One region of the Shinella sp. HZN7 genome, then DNA from elsewhere that is predicted to be linked to it. Evidence: predicted binding sites of a transcription regulator. Region 1 holds the regulator's gene; the other holds the start of a gene.
What was found. The regulator PhoB, encoded in region 1, activates phosphate uptake and scavenging genes when phosphate is short. The targets are predictions, from matches to a motif close to TGTCATNNANCTGTCAT.
Positions count from the first base shown of each region.

Region 2: shn_RS28265 (alkaline phosphatase) is a predicted target of PhoB. The motif match lies at 5,236-5,252, and genes of this name have one in related genera.

Region 1 is NZ_CP015736.1:111,608-119,005, reverse strand. Features, by position in the region: gene shn_RS00570 (Hsp33 family molecular chaperone) at 1-388, opposite strand, end outside; gene argF (ornithine carbamoyltransferase) at 590-1,501, opposite strand; gene shn_RS00560 (aspartate aminotransferase family protein) at 1,529-2,719, opposite strand; gene shn_RS00555 (GcrA family cell cycle regulator) at 3,143-3,679, shown strand; gene phoB (phosphate regulon transcriptional regulator PhoB) at 3,971-4,654, opposite strand; gene phoU (phosphate signaling complex protein PhoU) at 4,674-5,402, opposite strand; gene pstB (phosphate ABC transporter ATP-binding protein PstB) at 5,451-6,266, opposite strand; gene pstA (phosphate ABC transporter permease PstA) at 6,280-7,398, opposite strand, start outside.
Region 2 is NZ_CP015739.1:227,723-235,120, reverse strand. Features, by position in the region: gene shn_RS28310 (LysR family transcriptional regulator) at 1-68, shown strand, start outside; gene shn_RS28305 (FAD-dependent oxidoreductase) at 161-1,261, shown strand; gene shn_RS28300 (Rrf2 family transcriptional regulator) at 1,341-1,829, shown strand; gene shn_RS28295 (cupin domain-containing protein) at 1,881-2,297, opposite strand; gene shn_RS28290 (carboxymuconolactone decarboxylase family protein) at 2,387-2,866, opposite strand; gene shn_RS28285 (LysR family transcriptional regulator) at 2,993-3,898, shown strand; partial or broken gene shn_RS28280 (PIN domain-containing protein) at 3,966-4,166, opposite strand; gene shn_RS28275 (hypothetical protein) at 4,163-4,417, opposite strand; gene shn_RS28270 (hypothetical protein) at 4,582-5,196, shown strand; gene shn_RS28265 (alkaline phosphatase) at 5,305-7,059, shown strand; gene shn_RS28260 (hypothetical protein) at 7,132-7,398, shown strand, end outside.

The DNA.
Region 1 (7,398 bases):
TGCCCTTGCCCAGAAGCTCGTGCGGCTCCGTCGCGCCGGCCGCAATCGCGGCATCGAGCGCGGCCTGGTCGAAGCGGGCATAGGCGCGCACGTTCTCCGGCGCCGCGAAATCGGCCACCAGCAGGTCGACGGGGCCGTCGCCCTTGGTCTGGACGATCAGCTTGCCCTCGAATTTCAGCGAGGTGCCGAGCAGCACGGTGAGCGTGATCGCCTCGGCCAGCAGCCGGGCGACGGGCGCGGGATAATCGTGCCGGCCGAGAATGCCGTCGAGCATCGGGCCGAGCTGCACGGCGCGACCGCGCACGTCGAGACCCTCCACCTGGAACGGCAGGACATGATCATCGCCGGCAAAGCCGGGTTCGCCGAGTTTCAGGGCATTTTCCGCCATCATCATCATTCTGCTCCTTGCACGCTTCGGCGCCGCCGAGGCCGTGGGCCCGGCCTGCTTCCGACAGGCGTTCTACCGTGATATTGCGCTCGCTCTTTCCCGATCATTCCATACCGGGCGGGCATGCGCCAGAAAAAGCGCCGTATGGCGCTCCGTGATGGCCCCTAGATCGTGCCGGCGACGGCGTTTTTCAAGGCGGCGTCAGACGACGCCGAAGCACCAGGCCAGGATCGACTTCTGCGCATGGAGGCGGTTCTCCGCCTCGTCGAAGACCACGGACTGCGGGCCGTCGATCACCTCGTCGGTCACTTCCTCGCCGCGATGGGCGGGCAGGCAGTGCATGAAGAGCGCATCCTTGTCGGCGCGCGCCATCAATTGCCTGTTGACCTGGTAGGGCTGGAAGATGTTGTGGCCGCGGGCGCGGTGCTCCTGGTTCATCGAGACCCAGGTATCGGTGACGACGAGATCGACGCCGTCGACGATGGCGTCCGGATCATGGCCGAGCAGGATGTTGCCGCCATTGTCGCGCGCCCAGTTCAGGATCTTGTCGTCGGGCTCCGAGCCCATCGGCACGGCCATCTTCATCGTATAGCCGAAGCGGGCGGAGCCCTCGACGAAGGAATGCAGCACATTGTTGCCGTCGCCCGTCCAGGCGAAGGTCTTGCCCTTCGTGGAACCGCGATGCTCCTCGAAGGTCATGATGTCGGCCATGATCTGGCAGGGATGGGTAAGGTCCGTCAGCGCGTTGATGACGGGCACGGTGGCGTGTTCGGCAAGCTCCAGCAGGCGGGCATGGTCCGTCGTGCGGATCATGATGGCATCGACATAGCGCGAGAGGACCCTGGCCGTGTCGCCGATCGTCTCGGCGCGGCCGAGCTGCATTTCCGTGCCCGACAGGAACAGCGTCTCGCCGCCGAGCTGGCGCATGCCGACATCGAAGGAGACGCGGGTTCGCGTGGAGGGCTTCTCGAAGATCATCGCGAGCATCTTGCCGGCGAGCGGCCTGGCTTCGGTGCCGGCCTTGCTGGCGGCCTTGCGCGTGTGCGCATCGTCCATGATGACGCGGAGATCGCTTTCCGAAACGGCGGAAAGGTCGAGAAAATGCTTGGCCATGATGTGTCCTGTCTGTCCGTTCGCTGCTTACGCGGCCTTGGCGGCCGTGAGTTTTTCCGCGGCGCGCTCGATGCGGGCAAGCCCCTCGCGTGCCTCTTCCGCGGTCACGGTCAGCGGCGGCAGCAGCCGCAGCACGTTGTCGCCCGCCGGCACGGCCAGCAGGTTTTCCGCCCGCACGCCCTTCAGGAGGTCGGCGACCGGGATCTTCGCCTTGATGCCGAGCATCAGGCCCTCGCCGCGAATATCCTCGATGATGTCGGGGAAACGATCCTTCAGCGCGGCAAGGCCCTGGCGGAAAACGAGCGCGACATCGCGCACATGCTCAAGGAAGCCGTCCTCCAGCACCACGTCGAGCACGGCATTGCCGACGGCCATGGCGAGCGGGTTGCCGCCATAGGTCGAGCCGTGCGTGCCGGCGACCATGCCGGCCGCCGCCTCGTTCGTGGCAAGGCAGGCGCCGAGCGGGAAGCCGCCGCCGATCCCCTTGGCGATCGCCATGATGTCAGGCGTGACCCCGGCCCATTCATGGGCGAAGAGGCGTCCCGTGCGGCCGACGCCTGTCTGCACTTCGTCGAGGATGAGCAGCAGGCCGTATTCGTCGCAGAGCTGGCGCAGCTCCTGCATGAACTCCTTCGACACCGGACGCAGCCCGCCCTCGCCCTGCACCGGCTCGATCAGGATGCCGGCCGTTTCCTCGGTGATCGCATCCTTGACGGCCGTGATATCGCCGAAGGGAACCTTGAGGAAGCCCGGCGCCTTGGGGCCGAAGCCCTCGATATACTTCTCCTGCCCGCCGGCGGCGATCGTCGCGATCGTGCGGCCGTGGAAGGCGCCTTCGAAGGTGATGATGTGGAACTTGCCGGGATGGCCCTTGGCGAAATGGTAGCGCCGGGCCGTCTTGATCGCGCATTCCAGCGCCTCGGCGCCCGAATTGGTGAAGAACACCTTGTCGGCGAAGGTGGCCTCCGTCAGCCGGCGGCCGAGGCTTTCCTGGCCCGGGACCTCGTAGAGGTTCGACAGGTGCCAGACCTTGTCGGCCTGGTCCTTCAGCGCGGCGACGAGATGGGGATGCGCATGGCCCAGCGAATTGACGGCGACGCCGGCGGCAAAATCGAGATATCGCTCGCCATCTTCGGCGATCAGCCACACGCCCTCCCCGCGCGTGAACCTGAGCGGCGCACGCATGTAGGTTTCATAGAGCGGCGCGACATCGGCCATGCGCGGATCCTCCGAAAAGAGATGCGGAAAAACAGGAATGCGGCTTGACTTTTCCGGGCTTCAGAAAAACCAAAAGCCGCCTTTCGGCGGCATGCCGCACTATCGGCATTTCATCTTGGGATGTCAACAAAATCGCACCCGAAATGGCGCTGAACATCCCGCAAGGTGAGGATTCACGGCGCACGCGGAAGGTGTCGCTATCGAGTCACACCTGACCAGCAAGTTGGGGAAAACTCCGAAATCGATTCGCCCGGATTCCGGCGACTCTTGTCACAGAGTCCACCGGTCTCTAGGTTAAGGACCAATTACTAGACTGCATGCGGCGGAACTAGTCACCAAAAGAGTTAGGGCGTTCAGGTTCCGGACCCGTCCGGAGCACGACGAGGGATTCCTGCATCCTGGACGCCGAGCGGAGACGAAAACATGAACTGGACAGACGAGCGCGTCGAGAAACTCAAGAAGCTCTGGAGCGAGGGCTTGAGCGCGAGCCAGATCGCGGCGCAGCTCGGCGGCGTCAGCCGCAACGCCGTCATCGGCAAGGTGCACCGGCTGAACCTGCCCGGCCGCGCCAAGGCCGGCGGCACCCAGACCGCGGCACGCCCGAAGCGTCCGGCGCCGGCGACGCCGCGCCCGTCGAATTTCGCGGCCCGTCCCGTCGCTGCCCGGCCCGTCGCCCGGCCGGCCGACAACACGCTTCCCAAGGAAGAGATCGACGTCGATTTCGAAATGCAGGCCGAGACCCTTCCGGTTCCGGCCAACGGCAACAGCGTGGTCGTGCCGATGTCGCGCCGGCTGGAGCTGACCCAGCTCACCGAGCGCACCTGCAAATGGCCGATCGGCGATCCGCTCAACGACGACTTCCACTTCTGCGGCAACGAATCCCCCGACAATTCCCCCTACTGCACCTACCACCAGCGCCTCGCCTACCAGCCCTCGGCCGAGCGGCGGCGGATGCGGTAATCTTTTCCACGGCAGGACATGCGATGCGGGCCCGAGAGGGTCCGTTTTCGTTTGTGAGGCGAGCGCCCCTCATCCGCCTGCCGGCACCTTCTCCCCGCAAGCGGGGCGAAGGGGTATGCCGATCCGGTTTCCAGAAACTTACTGGGAAGCGAGGGAGCGAGGCCTCGCCCCATCCCCTTCTCCCCGCTTGCGGGGAGAAGGTCGCGGCAGCGGGATGAGGGGCGTTCGCATCCCAAAACGCAAACAGGCCCCTGAGGGCCCATTTCCGTCCTTGGGAGGAAACCCGTTCGCTCAGGCCTCCAGCGAATAGCCGGCGCCGCGCACCGTGCGGATGACATCCTGCATGTTGGCGAAGTTGAGCGCCTTGCGCAGGCGGCCGACATGCACGTCGACGGTCCGCTCATCGACATAGATATCATGGCCCCAGACGCCATCGAGAAGCTGCGAGCGCGAGAAGACGCGGCCGGGCGAGGTCATCAGGAACTCCAGGAGGCGGAATTCCGTCGGGCCGAGGCGGACCTCGCGGGTGCGGCGGTGGACGCGGTGCGTCTCGCGGTCGAGCTCGATATCGCCGCAGCGCAGCACCGTCGAGACGACCTCGGGCTTGGCCCGGCGCAGCATCGCCCGCACGCGGGCGACGAGTTCCGGCGTCGAAAAGGGTTTCACGACATAATCGTCCGCGCCGGTGGCAAGGCCGCGCACGCGCTCGCTCTCCTCGCCGCGCGCCGTCAGCATGATGATCGGCAGGCGTTCGGTTTCCGGGCGCTGGCGCAGGCGCCGGCACAGTTCGATGCCGGAAACGCCTGGAAGCATCCAGTCGAGGATGAGGAGGTCAGGCATGCGCTCCTGCAAACGCATCTCGGCCTCGTCACCGTTCAGGATCGTATCGACCTCGAAACCTTCCGCTTCCAGATTGTAGCGCAGGAGGACGCTGAGGGCCTCCTCGTCTTCCACGACGGCAATTCTGGGCACCATGGAGTTGAACCTGCTCTCTTTACTCGGACGCGTCGGCGAGGCCGGCCGCGACGACGGAGGTCGAAGTGTCGTCCTTCGGGCGTTCGCCCTCCGGCTGCGATCCGGTCGCCATGTAGTAGATGGTCTCGGCGATGTTGGTCGCGTGGTCGCCGATGCGCTCGATGTTCTTGGCGCAGAACAGGAGGTGCGTGCAGGGCGTGATGTTGCGCGGGTCTTCCATCATGTAGGTGAGAAGTTCGCGGAACAGCGAGGTGTAGATCGCGTCGATCTCGTCGTCACGTTCGCGGATCGCCTTGGCCTTGTCCACCGATCGGGTGGCATAGACGTCGAGCACTTCCTTGAGCTGCATCAGCGCGAGTTCGGCGAGGTGTTCGAGACCGCGGGCAAGCTTGCGGGGCATGCCCGAGCTCTGCACGGCGATGACGCGCTTGGCAGTGTTCTTGCCGAGGTCGCCGACGCGCTCCAGCTCGGCCGCGATGCGGATCGCGCCCATGATCTCGCGCAGGTCCGCGGCCATCGGCTGGCGCTTGGCGATGGTGACGATCGCCTTGTCGTTGATCTGGCGCTCGGCATTGTCGAGGATGACGTCCTCGGAAATGACCTTCTGGGCCAGAGCCGCATCCGTCGTGACGAGGGCGCGGACCGAGTCCGCCACCATCTGCTCGGCCGTACCGCCCATTTCGGAGATGCGGCGGGAGAGATATTTCAGTTCTTCGTCGTAAATCGAGACAATATGGGTCGATGACATGGTTCTGTCCTTAATGCGCGCGGGTTTTCACGGATTCGGCGACAGCCGTCAGCCGAAGCGGCCCATGATGTAGTCCTGCGTGCGCTGGTCATCCGGGTTGGTGAACATCTTGTCGGTGTCGTTCTCCTCGACGAGGTTGCCGAGGTGGAACATGGCGGTGCGCTGCGAGACGCGGGCCGCCTGCTGCATCGAGTGCGTCACGATTACGATGGTGAAGTTGGCGCGCAGCTCGTGGATCAGCTCCTCGACCTTGGCGGTCGCGATCGGGTCGAGCGCCGAACAGGGCTCGTCCATCAGGATGACCTCCGGGCTGACGGCGACGGCTCGAGCGATGCACAGGCGCTGCTGCTGGCCGCCGGAAAGGCCGGTACCGCCCTCCTGCAGGCGATCCTTCACCTCGTTCCAGAGGCCGGCCTTCTGAAGGCTCTGCTCGACGATGGCGTCCATGTCGGCCTTCGCCTTGGCAAGGCCATGAATGCGCGGACCGTAGGCGACGTTCTCGTAGATCGACTTGGGGAACGGGTTCGGCTTCTGGAACACCATGCCGACGCGGGCGCGCAGTTCCACGACGTCGATCGCCGGATCGTAGATATCGTCCGTGTCGAGCGTGATGCGGCCGGTGACGCGGCAGCCGTCGATCGTGTCGTTCATGCGGTTCAGCGTGCGCAGGAACGTCGACTTGCCGCAGCCGGACGGACCGATGAGCGCCGTCACGGTGTTTTCGCGCACATTGAGGTTGACGTCGTAAAGGGCGCGCTTCTCGCCGTAATAAACCGAGACGTCCTTGCCGATCATCTTGTAGGAAATGTCGTTCATTTTCTTGTCCAGCGCTTTCTCGACTGCTGCTTCTGACATCATGTTCATATGATCGGTCCTTCTACCAGCGCCGTTCGAAACGGCGGCGCAACAGGATTGCACCAACATTCATGAGGATGAGGAAGATGAGGAGCACGATGATGGCTCCCGAGGTGCGCTCCACGAAGGCGCGCTCGGCCTCGTTCGCCCACATGTAGATCTGCACCGGAAGGGCCGTTGCCGGATCCATCGGCGTTGCCGGAACGTCGGCGACGAAGGCGACCATGCCGATGAGGAGCAGCGGCGCGGTTTCGCCGAGCGCATGTGCAAGGCCGATGATCGTGCCCGTCAGGATGCCGGGCATGGCGAGCGGCAGGACATGGTGGAACACCGTCTGCATCTTCGATGCGCCAAGGCCGAGGGCGGCCGAACGGATCGACGGCGGCACGGCTTTCAGGGCAGCGCGGGTCGCGATGATGATCGTCGGCAGCGTCATGAGGGTCAGCACCAGGCCGCCGACCAGGGCCGCCGAGCGCGGGAAGCCCGCAAAGTTGACGAAGACGGCAAGGCCCAGGAGGCCGTAGACGATGGACGGCACGGCGGCGAGGTTGTTGATGTTCACCTCGATGAGGTCGGTGAAGCGGTTCTTCGGGGCGAACTCTTCCAGGTAGATCGAGGCGGCCACGCCGATCGGCAAGGACAGCACGAGCACGATCAGCATCATGTAGAGCGAGCCGATGAGCGCGACGCCGACGCCGGCGGCTTCCGGACGGCTCGATGCGCCGTTGACGAAGAGGCCGGTGTTGAAGTGCTTGGAAAGCGCACCGCTTTCGGCGAGCTGGTTCATCCAGCCGATCTGCCTGTCGGAGATCTTGCGGTCCTTTTCCGGCACGTCGAGGTTGATCTGGCCCTTGAAGGCCGAATCGAGGTCACCGTGCGCAAGGAAGGTCACCGGCTGCGTGGTGCCGATGATCGCGGGGTTGGCGGTGACGAGGTTGCGGAGCTGGACGCGGACGCTGTCCGAGATCATGCCGTTGACCTCGCGCATGGCGGCGCGGTCGTCCGCGGCAACGCCCAGCACCCTGGCCAGCGCATCGCGGGCGACGACCGGATAATTGGCCGAAACCAGCTTCTGCGGGTTGGTCGCGCGTTCGTTGTCCTTGTCGATGATCTGCTCCGAGAACTCCACCGGGATGGTGAT
Region 2 (7,398 bases), on a different replicon from region 1:
TCATGGACTATCTTGCGGGCGAATACGCACTCTTGAGCAAGGCCGAGCAGCGCGCGCACACTGCATGACCATTCCGGACAGCCCCGGTTTCCTGCGGGGCGGCAATGGGGTATCGGAAAGCTCGGGCAGCCGAAGAACGGGGATCGATTTGCCATCCGCAATGTCAGCGAACGAGACGGGCCTGCGCGCCGCCATCAAGATCGACATCGTGGTGATCGGCGCCGGCCAGGCCGGGCTGTCCTCGGCCTACCATCTGCTGAAACTCGGCCTCAAGCCGGGCCGCAATTTCATCGTGCTCGACAGGAACGAGAAACCGGGCGGGGCCTGGCAGCATCGCTGGCCCTCGCTGACGCTGAGCACCGTCAACCGCGTGCACGACCTGCCGGGCATGGGCTTTTCCGAGGTGGTGCCGGCGGAGCAGACCGAGGCCAGGGCCTCCGTGGCGGTGCCCGACTATTTCGCCGCCTACGAGGAACGGTTCCGGCTGCCGGTCTATCGCCCGGTCACGGTCAAGGTGGTCTGCGACCGCTTCGAGCGGCTGCGGGTCGAGACGGATCGCGAGGCCTTTTCCGTCCGCGGCCTCATCAATGCCACCGGAACCTGGGAGACCCCGCAGATCCCCGACTATCCCGGTGCCGCGCTGTTCCAGGGCCGGCAGCTTCATTCTCGCGACTACCGGACGGCCGATGAATTCGCGGGCCAGCATGTCGTCATCGTCGGCAGCGGCATTTCCGCGCTCCAGCATCTCGACGAGATCTCTAAGGTGACGACGACGAGCTGGGTCACGCGCCGCGAACCGCAGTTCCGCGACACGCCGTTCACCCCGGAAGACGGCCGCGCGGCCGTCGCCATCGTCGAGGACAAGGTGCGCAACGGCCTGGTCCCGGGCTCTGTCGTCTCCGTCACCGGCATTCCCTGGACACCGGCACTGCGGGCCGCCGCCGCGCGCGGTGCGCTGAAGCGTCTGCCGATGTTCAGCGAGATCACCGCCCACGGCGTGCGCTGGCCGGACGGCACGGAGCAGAGGGCCGACGTCATCCTCTGGGCAACCGGCTTTCGCAGCTCGCTCGACCATCTCGCCCCCCTGCAGTTGCGCGGGGACAAGGGCGGCATCGTCATGGCCGGTCGTCTCGCCACGCAGGTCGGGAAGGACCCGCGCATTCATCTCGTCGGCTACGGCCCCTCCGCCTCCACCATCGGTGCCAATCGCGCGGGCGCGGCGGCAGCGCGGGAGCTTGCGACCTATCTCGGCCTGCCGTGAACCGCGGCGAGCCAGCCGAGCGCGTTTACAGGCGCCGATAATACGGATATACATTATCCGTATTCCAGGAATGGGTTCGATGATCCTCAAGAGCCAAGTCGAATGGGCGCTGCACTGCTGCGCCATTCTCGCCGGACTTCCGAGCGGGCGCTATCTCTCCACCAAGGCGCTGGCCGAGTTCCATGGCCTGCCGAAGGAGTATCTGTCCAAGGCCTTGCAAAGCCTGTCACAGGCAAAACTGGTCGAGTCCACGCTTGGACCGAGCGGCGGCTACCGCCTGGCCCGGCCACCGGCCGATATCAACTTCCTGGATGTCGTCGAGGCTGTCGAGGGCAGGGAGCGCACCTTCGTCTGCAACAATATCCGCGCCAACAATCCCTGTCGTCCGCAGGGGTATTGCGAAGCAGGTCCCTGTGCGATCGCCCGCATCATGTGGGAGGCGGACGAAGCCTGGCGCACCCGGCTTCGCGGCGTCAGTCTGGCTGATCTCATGGGGACGCTGGAAAAGGATATTCCGCCGAGCCTGCGGCAGAGCAGTTTCGAATGGGTCCTGAAGCGGGCCGGCTGAGGAGCACCATGGCGAAAGGCCGGGCCGTGAGCCCGACCTTGCCGAAAGCCGTCACTTCAGCGGATAGACGAGTTCCTTTTCACCGGTATCGACGACGAAGACCGCAAGCAACCGGGCGGGTTCCGTCTGGCTGTCATTCGCGCTCACGCCGTGCCGGTCGCCCGGCATTTCGGAGAAGTTTTGCCCGGCGCGATAGACCTTGACCGGACCGTCATTGACCTGGCTTCGGATCGCGCCTTCCAGAACGGTCGCATAGATGAATGCCGAGGAAAGATGGGTGTGCCCCTCGGAAAAGCCGCCGGGCCTGTATTCGACGAGCACGCCGCGAATGCTTTTGCCGGGGACATTGGGAAGTTCGTGCTCGTAGACGAGCGTCACCTTCGAGGTTTCGCCGGCCATGGACGCACCGGAGGCGGCTGTGAGAAACGTTGCCGCGAGCATAGCGGCAAGGAGGAACGACCTGGTCATGTTGCGGGCTCCATGTGTTCGAACGGGGGGGAAGCGCTGCCTCTCCCTTCGCGGCGCGACCCGCGCCGCGGTTCTGGTGGTGACTGCGGTTAATCGAGGCCGGCCTTGTCGAGGCCGTAGAGCTTGTCGGCCGATCCCGGCACGGACTTGAACGCGACGCTGACGCGGTTCCAGGCATTGATCGTCATGATCGAGAAGGTCAGGTCCGAGATCTCCTTCTCGGAAAGCTGGCCGCGCACCCGCTCGTAGAGTTCGTCGGGAATGCCGCCTTCCGGCATCCGGGTCAGCGCCTCCGTCCAGGCGAGGGCCGCACGCTCACGGGGGATGAAAAGGTTCGACTCGCGCCAGATGGCCACATGGTGGAGGCGCAGTTCGCTCTCGCCATGGATCCTCGCTTCCTTCACATGCATGTCCACGCAGAAGGCGCAGCCGTTGATCTGCGATGCGCGCAGGTTCACGAGATCACGGATCTTCTGTTCGATGACGCTGTCTTTCAGCGCCATGCTGAGTTCGGAGATCTTCCTGAAGAACTCCGGGGAACGCTGGGCATAGTTCAGTCGCTGGGTCATGTCCGTCTCCGTTAATTAAGGATATAACTTATCCTTATGGATATTTAGTATCCTTAATTGCTGGACTGTAAAGCCGAAACGGCATAAGCTCCGCGCATAAGGCTTATGTCGAATTGTATGAGGGCCATGGATATCGTCTCGGCACTGCGGACATTTCTGCGCGTGGCGGAGACCTCGTCGTTTTCCGCCGCGGCCCTGGACCTCGACCTGACGCAGCCAGCCGTCTCGCGGCAGATTTCCGCCCTGGAGGCCCGGCTCAATGCGCGACTGCTCCATCGCACGACCAATGCGCTGGCCCTGACCGCAGAGGGGGAGCGCATGATCCCCATGGCCCGGCGGGTCCTGGAGGCCGTCGAGGAACTCGGCGACCTCGGCCAGGAGGCCGGGGGCGCGGCCGGCAAGGTGAGGCTCTCCGTACCTGCGCCGCTCGGACTATTTCTCAGCGACAGGATGGCGGCATTCCTTACCCGCTATCCGGGCCTGTCGCTTGAACTGCTGTTCAAGGAGGAGGGCTCGGATCTCGTGCAGGACGGGATTGACCTCGAAGTGCGCCTCGGCCCCGTCTCGGACAACAGCCTGATCTTCCGCCGGCTCGGCTGGACGACCGCCTTCCTCGTCGCGGCGCCCGCCTATCTCGGCCGGCACGGTCTGCCCGCCGTGCCGGACGACCTCGTTTCCCATGATTGCATCTGTTATCAGCGGGCGGGAGACAACCGCATCTGGTCATTTTCCGATGGCGCACACGACATTCCCGTGCGCATCACGCCGCGCCTGATCGCCGATGGTGCCGTCGCGGTGCACCGGGCGACGCTCGCCGGTGCGGGGCTGTCCATCCTCTCCCACATCCTTGCCCTGCCCGATATCGAGAGCGGTGCCCTCGTCCACGTCATGCCCGACTTCCGGCCGACACGGCTGCCGATCAACGTGGTCTATCCCTCCCGCCGCAACGTGCCGCTGCGCGTGCGGGCGGTGCTGGATTTCCTGGCCGAGTCGATCCAGGACGATCCGCTGATGCGGGCGTCGGAAAACTGATGTTCCTATCGCATCACGACGTTGCAACCCGCGATACCAGTGCCTTCGATGCGGCGGGTATCACCGTCATCAATCCATCCAGCGCGGCGGAAAGTTTTTCTCGGCGCTTGCCCGCCGGCAGGGCACCGATGCCGAACATCAATTCCGCGACCGTCACGCTGGTGAGGAAAAGCGTTTCGACGGCCTGCTCGTCCAGCCAGGAACGCACGGCATCGTCGGGGATGGGCTTCATGGCCTCGGAGACGACACTCGTATCGAGAATGATCATTCGAAGCCCATCGTCGTTGCCGGCAGCGTGTCGCGGGCCTCATCGAGCGCGGCGAAATCCTCGTTCGTCAGGCCGAGGCTGCGGCTGCGCTCGGCCAGCGCGCTGCCCAGCCGCAGCCGCGCTTGCGGGCGGACCGCGGCCTCGAGAATGTCGCGCATCTCCGCCTCCGTGCTGCGCCCATGCTGCGCCGCGCGGACTTTCAAGGCACGATGCGTCGCCTCGGAAAGGTTGCGGATTGTAACCGCCGGCATGATGGCAACCTCGCATATGTGATAGCGATGCCATCAATATAAGATCGACGATATCATCCAGTAAGACGATACGGGCGACTACCAACCGGCCCTCTTTGAAAGGGAGACGGCGCCGATGCCTGGGGATAGGATGGCGCACTGTCGTTTGATCCGGGTGGAGTGCCATGCCCCTTCAAAATCGCGTCACGCCCTTCGGCGAGATCGTCGCGCTTCCGCAGCGTGGCCTGTTTACCGGCAATCGTGGCATCATCCATGACCCGGCGACGAAGACGCTGCTTTCGAAACGCTGGGCGTCCAGGGCCTGGCTGATCTGCCTCCGCGACTTCCAGGGCCGCCGGCGGGAGGTGATGGGGGGACGGAGTTGGACCGAATTGTTCTTCCTCGACGAGGCGGTCGCGCTGGCCGCCGGCCACCGGCCCTGCTTCTTCTGCCGCCGGGAGGCCGCGCAGCGCTTCCAGGCCTGCTGGGCATTGGCGAAGGACGAGCCGCCGCCCTCCGCCGGCACGATGGATGCCGTCCTGCACGGCGAACGCCTGGAAGGCCGGCGCAAGCGCCTCCACCCGATCGCCGGACCTCTGGCGGCGCTTCCCGACGGGGCGGTCGTGGCGGCCGAGGGGCACGCCTTCACCCTTCGCGCCGGCCTCGCCCATCGCTGGACCGCCGATGGCTACGCCCCGCCGCGACGCCTCGACAGCGCCGACGCCCTGCTGACGCCGCCCTCGACGGTCGCGGCGCTTCGTTCCGGCTACCGGCCCGTCCTCCACCCGTCGATCGATTGAGGCGCGTCATACGCGACGGTCACAGCATGGTCATCGCGGTGTAATACGCCTGTCATGCAGGCTTTCTATGCGCAGGGAGGTAACGCACCGCTCAAGAGAGGCCCTCCCATGCGTAAACTCATCCTCGCCCTGGCATCGGCAACGATTCTCGCCGGCGCCGCCAACGCCGCAACCGTCTATCCCATCGATCGCGCCACGATCCTCGTCGGCTCGCCGTTCGACTTCAAGGTCGAGTTCGATGCGGTCGTGAAGCCGGAAGACGTGAAGATCACGGTCAACGGCAAGGACTATGCGGAGGTCTTCGGCAAGCCCGCCGAATTCGTCGCGGAAGAGAAGGGCGCCGAGGACGAGGTGCTGGGTTCGGCGCTCATCCTGCGCGGCCTGACGATCGGCACGGCCGGCGACTACACGGTCGAGGTGTCCGCCGGCAGCGAAACGCAGTCGGTCAACTGGGACGTCTACGAGACCGCCGCCCAGCCGAAGGCGAAGAACATCATCTTCCTGATCGCCGACGGCCTGTCCGTCGCCCACCGCACCGGCGCGCGCATCATGTCCAAGGGCATGACCGAGGGCAAGGCGAACGGCCGCCTGGCGATGGACGACATCCCGCCGGTCGCCTTCATCGGCACGTCCTCCACCCATTCGATCGCCACGGACAGCGCCAATACCATGTCGGCCTACATGACCGGCCACAAGTCGCGCGTCAACGCGCTCGGCGTCTATGCCGACCGCACGCCTGCAAGCCTCGACGACCCGAAGGTCGAGACCATTGCCGAGGCACTGCGCCGGAACACCAGGAAGTCCATCGGCATCGTCTCCACCTCGGAACTCCAGGACGCGACGCCCGCAGCGCTCGTCGCCCATACGCGCAAGCGCGCCGACAAGGCCGAGATCGTCGGCATGATGCTCGACGTCAAGCCGGACGTCCTGCTCGGCGGCGGCTCGGCCTACTTCCTGTCCAAGGACGTGCCGGGCTCCAAGCGCAAGGACGACAAGGACTATATCGCCGAGTTCCGTAATGCCGATTATGCAATCGCGACAGACAAGGCCGAGCTCGCCGCGGCCGCCGGATCGAACCAGGAGCGGCTGCTCGGCCTGTTCCACACCGGCAACATGGACGTGACGCTCGACCGCGACTTCCTCAAGAAAGGCACCGTCGACAAGTTCCCGAACCAGCCCGGCCTCGTCGACATGACCAGGGCCGCGCTCGACAAGCTCTCGAAGAACCCGGAAGGCTTCTTCCTGATGGTGGAAGCCGCGTCGGTCGACAAGATGAGCCACCCGCTCGACTGGGATCGCGCGCTCGTCGAGACGATCGAGTTCGACAAGGCCATCGGCGTTGCCCGTGAATTCGCCGAGAAGAACCCGGACACGCTGATCGTCGTGACGGGCGACCACACGCACGGCGTCGCCATCATCGGCACGGTCGACGACGAGAAGCCGGGCGACGTGATGCGCGAAAAGGTCGGCACCTACGACAATGCCGGCTTCCCGAATTACGAGGACAAGGACGGCGACGGCTATCCGGATCGCATCGACGTCTCGCGCCGCCTGTTCCTGGCCGCCAACAACGGCCCGGACCACTACGAGACCTTCCGCCCGAAGCTGGACGGTCCGTTCGTGCCGGCCGTGCAGAACGAGACGAAGGAATATGTCGCCAACGAGGCCTACAAGGACGTGCCCGGTGCAGTCTTCGTGGAAGGCAATATCCCGAAGGAAGACGACACGGGTGTGCATGCCGTCGACGACGTCGTGCTGCAGGCCGTCGGCCCCGGCTCCGAAGGGTTCCGCGGCTACATGGAACAGAGCGACGTCTACCGCGTGCTGGCCGATGCCTTCGCGCTCGGCGTGCCGAAGGACTGACACCAGACCTTGCTGGACAGGCGGCCCGCGCCGCCTGTCCACGCTCCTGCCGACAAAGAAGGAGGCCCGGCCATGACGCAGACGGACCGCGTATCGTTCGAGAGGCGCCGGCTGCTTTGCGCGCTGGCGGCCTTGCCCACCCTCGCCCTTTCCCGCCCGGCCCTGGCCGGCGAGACGCTGGGCTTCAGCGAACTCTACAAGAGCTTCGGCGTGCTCGGCCTCGAATTCTCCGACAAGGTGAAGCGGCTGAACGGGCAGGACGTCGCCGTGAAGGGGTTCATGGCGCCGCCGCTGAAGGCGGAGGCGAACTTCTTCGTGCTCACAGAAATCCCGATGTCG